3 regions of the Rhizobium sp. BK379 genome follow, and region 3 is predicted to be linked to each of the others. Evidence: riboswitches for the same ligand, from Rfam matches in the RefSeq annotation. Region 3 holds a riboswitch; each other region holds the start of a gene.
The links. A riboswitch is a leader RNA that binds a small molecule or an ion and turns the genes downstream of it on or off. The one in region 3 is predicted to bind cobalamin.
Positions count from the first base shown of each region.

Region 1: it holds a riboswitch for cobalamin, as region 3 does, so the genes downstream of both, metE (5-methyltetrahydropteroyltriglutamate--homocysteine S-methyltransferase) here and cobU (bifunctional adenosylcobinamide kinase/adenosylcobinamide-phosphate guanylyltransferase) in region 3, are expected to answer to the same signal.
Region 2: it holds a riboswitch for cobalamin, as region 3 does, so the genes downstream of both, FHT93_RS06325 (ABC transporter substrate-binding protein) here and cobU (bifunctional adenosylcobinamide kinase/adenosylcobinamide-phosphate guanylyltransferase) in region 3, are expected to answer to the same signal.

Region 1 covers NZ_JACIAD010000008.1:396,000-399,270, forward strand. The annotation lists gene metE (5-methyltetrahydropteroyltriglutamate--homocysteine S-methyltransferase) at 1-1,074, opposite strand, end outside; cobalamin riboswitch at 1,181-1,386, opposite strand; gene FHT93_RS29990 (heavy metal translocating P-type ATPase) at 1,427-3,271, opposite strand, start outside.
Region 2 covers NZ_JACIAD010000001.1:1,214,070-1,217,340, forward strand. The annotation lists gene FHT93_RS06320 (metallochaperone AztD) at 33-1,265, shown strand; cobalamin riboswitch at 1,323-1,573, shown strand; gene FHT93_RS06325 (ABC transporter substrate-binding protein) at 1,744-2,760, shown strand; gene FHT93_RS06330 (iron ABC transporter permease) at 2,757-3,271, shown strand, end outside.
Region 3 covers NZ_JACIAD010000001.1:1,373,830-1,377,100, reverse strand. The annotation lists gene FHT93_RS07160 (chloride channel protein) at 1-468, opposite strand, end outside; cobalamin riboswitch at 676-1,067, shown strand; gene cobU (bifunctional adenosylcobinamide kinase/adenosylcobinamide-phosphate guanylyltransferase) at 1,395-1,904, shown strand; gene cobW (cobalamin biosynthesis protein CobW) at 1,909-2,955, shown strand; gene cobN (cobaltochelatase subunit CobN) at 2,967-3,271, shown strand, end outside.

The DNA of each region.
Region 1 (3,271 bases), on a different contig from region 3:
TTCCTCATCCAGTCCGGTTTCCAGATCCAGGTCGATCGGCACATGCAGCAGCGAGCAGGACGGCGCGATCTGCAGTCCTTCCGCGCCGAAGCGCTGAACCAGTGGCTCGATCTTTTTCAGGATCACGGCAAGGTCCGCCCTCCAGATATTGCGTCCGTCGATGATGCCGAGCGACAGCGTCAAATCGGGGGACGTCTTGAGAAGGGCATCGATCTGCTGCGGAGCACGAACGAGATCGACATGCAGGCCGGAAACCGGCAATGCGAGCGCCGTCGGCAGGTTATCGCCTATATTGCCGAAATAGGTGGCGAGCATGATCTTCAGGTTCGGTACCAGCTCGTGCAGCGCACGATAGGCATGCTTCAATGCTGCCTGCTCTTCTCCTGAGAGATCCAGCACCAGGCACGGTTCGTCGATCTGCACCCAGTCGGCACCGGCAGCGCTCAGTTCCGCAAGCACCCTCGCATAAACAGGTAACAGGCGTTCAAGCAGGCTGATCGGTGCAAAACCTTCCTCGGTTCCCTTGGCGAGTTTCAGGAAGGTGACAGGGCCGAGGATGACTGGCCGTGTGTGGATTCCGAGCGTCTTCGCCTCGATGAAGGCATCGAGTGGCCTGTTTGCGGTCAGCGCGAAGAATTGATCGGGACCGAGTTCCGGCACCATGTAGTGGTAGTTTGTGTCGAACCACTTGGTCATTTCTAGCGCTGGCACGCCATGACCGTGGTGATGCTGGTGGCCGCAATCGGCATGCGCCTCTTCGCCGGTCGAGCCGCGCGCCATCGCGAAATAGGTATCGAGTGCAACAGGCCCGCCCTTCCAGCCATAGGCCGAAGGTATGGCGCCGACCATGACAGTCGTATCGAGCACATGGTCATAGAATGAAAAATCATTGGAGGGGATAATATCGATCCCCTTCTCTTTCTGCAGGGCCCAGTTTTGCGCCCGCAGCCGCTTGCCGACATCGAGAAGCACGCCGGCATCGGACCTGTCGGCCCAATAGCTTTCCAGTGCGAATTTGAGTTCGCGATGCTTTCCGATCCTAGGAAAGCCGAGATTTGCAGTCTTGATGGTCATTTCCTTACCCCGAAGGTTATGGGCAAGGCTCAGGCGCAACGCATCGACGAGGTGTGGCTACAGACGTGCCGTCTCGCGCAAAGCGGCACACCGGGACACCCCGCCCGTGGACGTTATCTATCGCGGCAGGTCTCCTGGCTTGCGGGTCTTCAACACCGTCCAGTCTTCCCAGGCGTCTTCCCAGTGACGTCGAAGGACGGTGTCTATCCGCTTACAGTTGCGGGGGCAGCTTCGGTCTTGGCGTTAGCCTCACCGAATTCCCTCTTAGCTCAGGATCGTCAGATCCAGAGAACCACGATGCGACAAGCATGCACCTGTCGCACCGGATCGTCAAGATGACATAAAGAAATCTTTATATCTTTATGCGAAGAAGGCGAAGTGCATTCATCGTCACCAGCACGGTCGCACCAGTATCCGCGAGGATCGCCGGCCACAGGCCGGTAATGCCGACGATAGTGGTGACCAGGAACACGGCCTTCAGCCCGAGCGCGATGGTGATGTTCTGGAAGATATTGCGCATCGTCCGCTTCGAAAGGTCGATCATGCGGGCAACGTCGCCGACACGCCCATGCAGTACCGCCGCATCCGCCGTTTCCAGCGCGACGTCGGTGCCGCCGCCCATGGCGATGCCGACATCGGCTGCAGCAAGCGCCGGCGCATCATTGATGCCGTCACCGACCTTGGCAACGAACAATCCTTCCTTCTTCAATTCGCCAACAATGCGCTGCTTGTCCTGCGGCAGCAGCTCGCCGCGCCAGTCGATGCCGAGGTCACCGGCAACGGCTGCTGCCGTGCGCTTGTTGTCGCCGGTCAACATGATGGCGCGCACGCCTGCCGCCTTCAGCGTCGCAAGCCCGCTCTTGGCGTCGTCGCGTGGCTCGTCGCGCATGCCGATGAGACCGGCGGCGACACCATTGATGAGCAGGACCGAGACGCTCTTGCCCGCGCCATTCAGCGCCGCGACCCGTTCATCCTGTTCGGCATTCAGCGCCCCGCGCTCGCGCGCGGCCGGCGGCGACAGCAGATCGAGCATCTCCCCACCCACCTTCCCGGTCATGCCCTTGCCGGGCAATGCTTCCACTTCGAAAGCCGGCGGCACGGGCACGGCATCGGCCTTGGCACGGTTGAGGATCGCCAGCGCCAGCGGATGGCTGGAGCCCTGCTCTAGAACCGCAGCACGCGAAAGCACTTCAGCCTCCGAGCGCCCATAGGCGATGATATCCGTGACCTGCGGCTTGCCTTCGGTCAGCGTGCCTGTCTTGTCGAAGGCAACGGCCGTCACCTTGCCGAGCGATTCCAGAACCGCCCCGCCCTTCATCAGCAGACCGCGGCGCGCGCCCGCAGAAAGCGAGGCGGCAATCGCTGCCGGCGTGGAAATGACCAGCGCGCAGGGGCAGCCGATCAAAAGGATCGCGAGTCCCTTGTAGATCCATTCGCCCCATGCTCCGCCCATCAGCAGCGGCTGCAGAACGGCGACCAGGGCCGCCACGACGACGACACCAGGCGTATAGTAGCGGGAGAAACGGTCGATGAAACGCTCCGTCGGCGCCTTCGATTCCTGGGCTTCCTCCACCAGCTTGACGACGCGGGCAATCGTATTGTCTTCGGCGGCGGCCGTGACGCGAATACGCAATGCGGCGTCACCATTCACCGTGCCGGCAAAAACCGGCTCGCCAGCACCCTTGCGCACCGGCGTGCTTTCGCCGGTCACCGGCGCCTCGTCTATCGCGCTTTCACCGGACAGAATGGTGCCGTCGGCGGAAATCCGGTCTCCCGGCCGCACGAGAATAACGGAACCGACCGCAAGCGTCTCGGCCGGCACTTCCTTCACTTCGCCATCCGCCTCGAGCAGTGCGTTCTTCGGCACCAGCGTCGTCAGCGACTGGATGCTGGCGCGCGCCTTGCCGGCAGCAACCCCTTCCAGCAATTCGCCGACGAGGAACAGGAACACGACCGTCGCTGCCTCTTCACCGGCATTGATGATGACCGCGCCAACAGCGGCAATCGTCATCAGCATTTCGATGGAAAAGGGCGTGCCGGAAAGAGCGGCCATGACCGCGCGGCGCGCGATCGGCACCAGCCCCACCAGCATGGCGATGATGAAAGCATACGGAGCAATCGAAGGCACCAGGTGGCCCACGACATAGGCAACGACGAGTGCAAGTCCGGAAAGGATCGTCAATCGGCCCTTCTTGCT
Region 2 (3,271 bases), 160 kb from region 3:
TTATGTAATGTTATTACATTAAAGGAGATTTCATGTCCCGGCACCCTTTCGCTATCTTCGCAGTCGCCACTGCGCTCACATCCGCCGCCTTGCCCTCGGCTTCCCGCGCCGAGGAAGAACAGCAGGAGAGCTGGCGGCTTTTCGTGGCTGATCACAGCCTGCCGGTCGTCCACGCCATCGATCTTGCGAGCGGGAAAGAGATCGGCCGCTTCGATCTCAAGGGTTATGCCGCCCTGTCGTTGAGCGAGACCGGGCGCACGCTCTTTGCCGTCCAGGGCGAAGAGAATGTCGTTCATGCCATCGATACCGGCATTGCCCTTTCCGATCATGGGGAGCATCGCGATCTCGAGGTGGCGCCACCCAAGCTGATCGGCACGACGATATTGGGCGAGAAGCCCGGCCATGTGGTGACGAATGGCGATGACGTGGCGATCTTCTATGATCGCACCGACCGCTTCGATCTCTTGAAGGAGAGCAGCCTGCTGCAGGAAAAGCCGGAGCCGAAAGCTGTCAACACCATCGCCGCCCATCACGGCGTCGCTGTGCCGATGGGCAATCACCTGCTGGTCTCCGTGCCGAACATGCAGGCGCCGGTCAAGGAGGGCGAACTGCCGCCACGCCTGGGCCTGCGGGTGCTCGACCGGGATGGCCGGCAGATCGGCGATGTCGCGCCCTGCACCGGCCTGCATGGCGAGGCAACCTCCGCCCGCCTCGTCGCCTTCGGTTGCGAGGAAGGCGTGCTCATCGCCCGCCCCGGCGGCGCGGAAGGCCCGAGCGTGGAAATGCTCGCCTATGGCGCATCGCTGCCGCGGGGCAAGGTCGCGACGCTGCTCGGCGGCCGCTCGATGCAGTTCTTCCTCGGCAATTACGGAGAGGACAAGCTGGCGCTGATCGATCCTGATAATACGGACGCACCCTACCGCATCATCGACCTTCCAACGCGGCGCGTCGATTTTGTGCTCGATCCGGCAAAGTTTCAGAATGCCTATATCCTCACCGAAGATGGCAGGCTGCATCTGCTCGATACAGTCAAGGGCGAGATCGTCAGATCGGAAACCGTGACCGAGCCCTACAGCAAGGACGGCCATTGGCGCGATCCGCGTCCGCGGCTGGCCGTGGCCGGCGATGATATCGCCATCAGCGATCCTCGCCACAGCTTGATTCGCCTCATCAGCACGCAGACGCTGAAGGAAATGCGTACGATCCCCATCGAGGGCCAGCCCTTCGCGCTTGTCGCCGCCGGCGGCTCGGGCGCCAGTCACTAAGGCGGCCTCGGACCCGACACACTTCGCATTCCCGAGCTTGACGTCGCCCATGGCGGCGTCATAGATCGGGGCGACGGTTCCCCGAAGAGAACTCCGAGGGGAATAATAGGGAACACGGTGAGGACGACCCAAGAGGGACCGAGACCGTGGCTGCCCCCGCAACTGTAAGCGGATTGTCGATCTCGGGGTTGATCGCTTCAGCGATCATGCCCTCGGCCTCAGGGCCGTGCCACTGCGATTTCGCGGGAAGGCAGATGACCGGCACATATTCGCGAGCCAGGAGACCTGCCGTCGATCACGATCCAATCAAGCCGGGCGGGGATGCCCGGACAAGGAGCAGACATGATTGACAAGATCCCTCCCCACCTGCCGCCATCCATCCGTCTCGATTGGACGATCCGCCGCTAGCCTCCCGCTCGCTGGCCATCGTTCGCGCGCCGGCATCCGCTAGCCCTTTTCCTTTGATCGAGAGTTTTCCATGCGACAGCTTCTGAAGAGCTTTTCCCTCGCGCTCGGGCTGGCCGGCTTTGCTGCGCCCGCACTTGCCGCCACCCAATATCCCCTCACCCTCACCAATTGCGGCCAGCAGGTCACCTTCGAAAAGGCACCGGCCAAGATCGTCTCGATCGGCCAGGGCATGACCGAAGTGTTGTTCTCGCTCGGCCTTGCCGACAAGATCGCCGGCACGGCCGTCTGGGTCGGCCCGGTCCTGCCGCAATATGCCGATGTTAACAGCAGGATCAAACGGCTGGCCGACAATGACCCGAGCTTCGAATCCGTCGTCGGCGCGGAGCCCGATCTGGTGGCTGCCGAATTCGAATGGCATGTCGGCACGCAAGGCTCCGTCGGCAAGCGCGAGCAGTTTGGGGATCTCGGCATCAACACCTATGTCGCGCCTGCCGATTGCGTCGCCAAGATCAATACCGACGGCGGCGATGGCGTGCGCAAGGAACTGTTCACGATGGACCTGATCTATCAGGAAATCGCCGAACTCTCCCAGATCTTCGACGTGAAAGACCGCGGCGATGCTGTCATCGCCGACCTCAAGAAGCGGGAGGCCGCGGCCGCTGCCTCTGTTGCCGGTGCTGCGGCAAAGAACCTGCCCATCGTCTTCTGGTTCTCCAGCAAGGAAGTGAAAGGCGATGCCTTCATCGCCGGCAAGAACAGCGCGCCAGCCTATATCCTGAAGACGCTCGGGGCGAAGAACGTCGTCACGACGGAAGAGGAATGGCCCCTCGTCGGCTGGGAAACGATTTCGCAGGCCAATCCCGCCGTCATCGTCATCGCCACCATGGACCGCCGCCGCTATGCCGCCGATGATCCCAAGGTGAAGGTGGATTTCCTGGAAAACGATCCGGTTACGAAAGAGCTCGATGCCGTCAGGAACAAGCGCTTCATCATGATGGACGCGCAGTCGATGAACCCGACGATCAGAACCATCGACGGCATCGAGACGCTGGCAAAGGGCATCCAGTCCTTCGGTCTGGCCCAGTGAGCCAGGCTGCCTTGCCACAGAGGAAATGGTGGGCGCTTGCCACGCTCACCATCGCCGCCCTCCTCCTGCTCGGTATCATGATCAGTCTCGCCGTATCGATCGGCGAGATATCAATCCCGCTCGCCACCACGGCAGAAGCGGTTTCCAACCGCCTCTTCGGCACGGCATTCGAGCTCAGCCGCATCCATCAGGGCATCGTCTGGGATTACCGCCTCAGCCGCGCGCTGGCGGCGGCCAGTGCCGGCGCATCGCTGGCACTGTGCGGCACGGTGCTGCAGGCGCTGCTGCGCAATCCGCTTGCCGAACCCTATGTGCTCGGAATTTCAGCCGGCGCCTCCACCGGCGCGGTCTGCGTCATGATATCAGGTCTCGGCTATGGCGTGCTCAGTCTCTCCGGCGGTGCCTTCATCGGCGCCGTCGTCGCCTTTCTGCTGGTCGGCATCCTGGCGGCCGGTGCTGGCGGCACCAGCGAGCGCATCATTCTCTGCGGCGTGGCGGGCTCGCAGCTCTT
Region 3 (3,271 bases):
GCCGGCCGCAAGCTGCGTATAACCGGCTTCCAGGCCGACGGATGCGCCGAAGCCATTGGAAACGAGGTTCTGGATCGCGACAAGGATGCTGTCCGTCAGCGACAGGCGGCCGCCATGCAGCGCATTGGCCTCGATCGGGTCGACCATCGGCTTTTTGCGCCATTTGGCGAGAATGAAGAGCAAGAGCCCGAGAAGCATGCCGCCGGCTACCGGGGCCGTCATCAGCAAAAACTTGCTGTCGATCTGCGAGGCGCTGAGCCTCGTCGTGCCGTCTATGCCGAAGATCAGGCTGTGCATCTCTTCCGAGGCATAGCTCATGGCTGAGACCGCAAGCCCCGATACGATGCCGACAAGCGCGCCGGCAAAGACCATGCCCATTTCGCTGTGGCGAATAAGCGCGCGCAGGCGCCCCGGATCGAAGGCGGTGCCTAGAGGGCCGAGGCGGCGAATGTGCATTCGGGAGAGCATCATGGAGAAATTAGGCGGCAAGAATAGGGGTCAAGGGCGGAGCCGGCATCCGCATGAGCGGCAATTGCGGCAAAAAACCGGCCGGGCCGTAAAGTTTTTGTGACGTAAGCCTTTGATTAAAGACGATAATATCCGTAGTGTAAGTCGAGATGAACATGAGCGGGACGCTGCGCGGCAATTGACATGGGAGTTGCACGCGCCTAACCATGAATCCACATAATGGATGGTTCCGGATCGGCAAACGCCTTCCGGATTAAAAGGGAATGTGACGGGGCGGACCCAAGCCGGGCGCCTTCATCACAGCCGACCCCGCGACTGTAGAGCAGTCAGGGTCTTCCATCCGGCATTTGGATTGCGGCGCCGACGGTCTTGCATTCTGCAAGCGGGCAAGGCGGACAAGTGCCGGAAAAGCCACTGGAAATGCATCGTGATCAGCCGGGGCAGGACGCCTCTAATTCTACGAATCGTCCGCCTTTTCACGAGATGCAGCCGGGAAGGCGAGGCAGATCCGCTGGCACGATAAGGGGCGACCGAGGGGTCGCCCCTGTCGCGGCCGATAACTGCGAGCCAGGAGACCTGCTATCCGTGCCGGGCATAATGCCCAATTTGGGCGCTTTGCCCGCTGCCAGCACGGAGGTTGTCTTGGCTGAAGGATGTTATTCAGCGCTGCCTCTGGTGGTGCGATATGGGCGCGGTGTTCCGCCGCCCCTCTGTGATGAGCTTCCGGCGCAGGCCGTTTTCTCTTCCCTGCTTCCTGTGCTTGTCACAGGAAACCAGCCACGGCGCGTCTGTGCCGTGAATGAATCAACGTTATCGCGGAATGAGTCTCTCCTGCCCAAGGACTTGGGCAGGCTGGATTCCTGCGACAAGCACAGGAATGAGGGGCGTGGCGAAGGCCGTGCCCATCCTCTACGGACGGTGTTGTCATGACCGCCACCTTCATCCTCGGCGGCGCTCGCTCCGGCAAATCCGGCTTCGCCGAAAATCTCATCACCACGAGCGGTCTCGAGCGCCACTACATCGCCACCGGCCGCGCCTGGGACGACGAGATGCAGGCGCGCATCGACCAGCACAGGGCCGACCGCGGCCCCTCCTGGACCACGCATGAGGAACCGCTCGATCTCACCGAGCGCCTGACCGCCATCGACGCGGAGGGCAGGGCCATCCTCGTCGATTGTCTGACGCTGTGGCTCACCAATCTGATGATGGAGGGGCGCGATATCGCCGCCCAGTCTGCCGCCCTTGCCGCCTTTCTGCCTCATGCTAAGGCGCGGCTCGTCATCGTTTCCAATGAAGTCGGCCTCGGCATCGTGCCCGAGAACCGCATGGCGCGGGAATTTCGCGACCATGCAGGCCGGCTGCACCAGATGATCGCGGCTTCGGCCGCGGATGTTTATTTTATCGCAGCGGGTCTGCCGCTGAAAATGAAGGGTTAGTTCCATGCAGCAGAAAATCCCCGCAACCGTCATCACCGGCTTTCTCGGCGCCGGCAAGACGACGATGATCCGCAACCTGCTCACCAATGCCGGCGGCAAGAAGATCGCGCTCATCATCAACGAGTTCGGCGATCTCGGCGTCGATGGCGACGTGCTGAAGGGCTGCGGTGCGGAAAACTGCACCGAGGACGACATTATCGAGCTCACCAATGGCTGCATCTGCTGCACCGTTGCCGACGATTTCATTCCGACCATGACCAAGCTTCTGGAGCGCGAGCAGCGCCCTGACCATATCGTCATCGAGACCTCGGGCCTTGCATTGCCGCAGCCGCTCGTCGCCGCCTTCAACTGGCCGGATATCCGGAGCGAAGTGACGGTCGATGGCGTCATCACCGTGGTCGATAGTGCGGCCGTTGCTGCCGGTCGTTTTGCCGATGACCACGATGCCGTCGATGCGCGCCGTGTCGAGGATGAATCGCTCGATCATGAAAGCCCGATCGAGGAACTTTTCGAGGATCAGCTGACCTGCGCCGACCTGATCGTGCTCAACAAGACCGATTTGATCGACGCGGACGGGCTCGGCCGCGTGAAGAGCGAAGTCGCCTCGCGCATTGCCCGCAAGCCTGTCATGATCGAAGCGAAGAACGGCGAGGTGCCGGCAAGCGTGCTGCTCGGCCTCGGCATCGGCACGGAAGACGATATCGTCAACCGCAAGTCCCATCACGAGCTGGAGCATGAGGATGGCGAGCCGCACGACCATGACGAATTCGACAGTTTCGTCGTTGAACTCGGCGCTGTCTCGGATACGGCAGGTTTCGTCGAGAAGCTGAAGGGCATCATCGCCGAGCATGACGTGCTGCGCCTGAAAGGCTTCATCGATGTCTCCGGCAAGCCGATGCGCCTGCAGCTACAGGCCGTGGGTGCCCGCATCGACCAGTATTTCGACCGTGCCTGGGCGCCGGGTGAGGCCCGCAATACGCGCCTCGTCGTCATCGGTCTGCACGAGATGGATCAGGACGCGGTGCGCAAGGCGATCGAAGCGCTCGTCTGAGGACATAACGAATGCATCTGCTTCTCGCTCAACAGGGGACGATCAGCGACGGGGACGAGGCGATCGACCTCGGCCAGTCGCCGGGCGATATCCTGTTCCTGTCCGCTGCCGATACCGAGCTTGCGGCGATTGCCGCGGCCCATAGCGGCGGAGAAGGAGGCTATTCGCTGAGGCTTGCGAGCCTGATGAGCCTGAAGCACCCGATGTCGGTCGATACATACGTCGAACGGACGGCGCGGCATGCGAAGCTGATCATCGTACGGGCGCTCGGCGGGGCGAGCTATTTCCACTATGCGCTGGAGGCGCTGCATGCGGT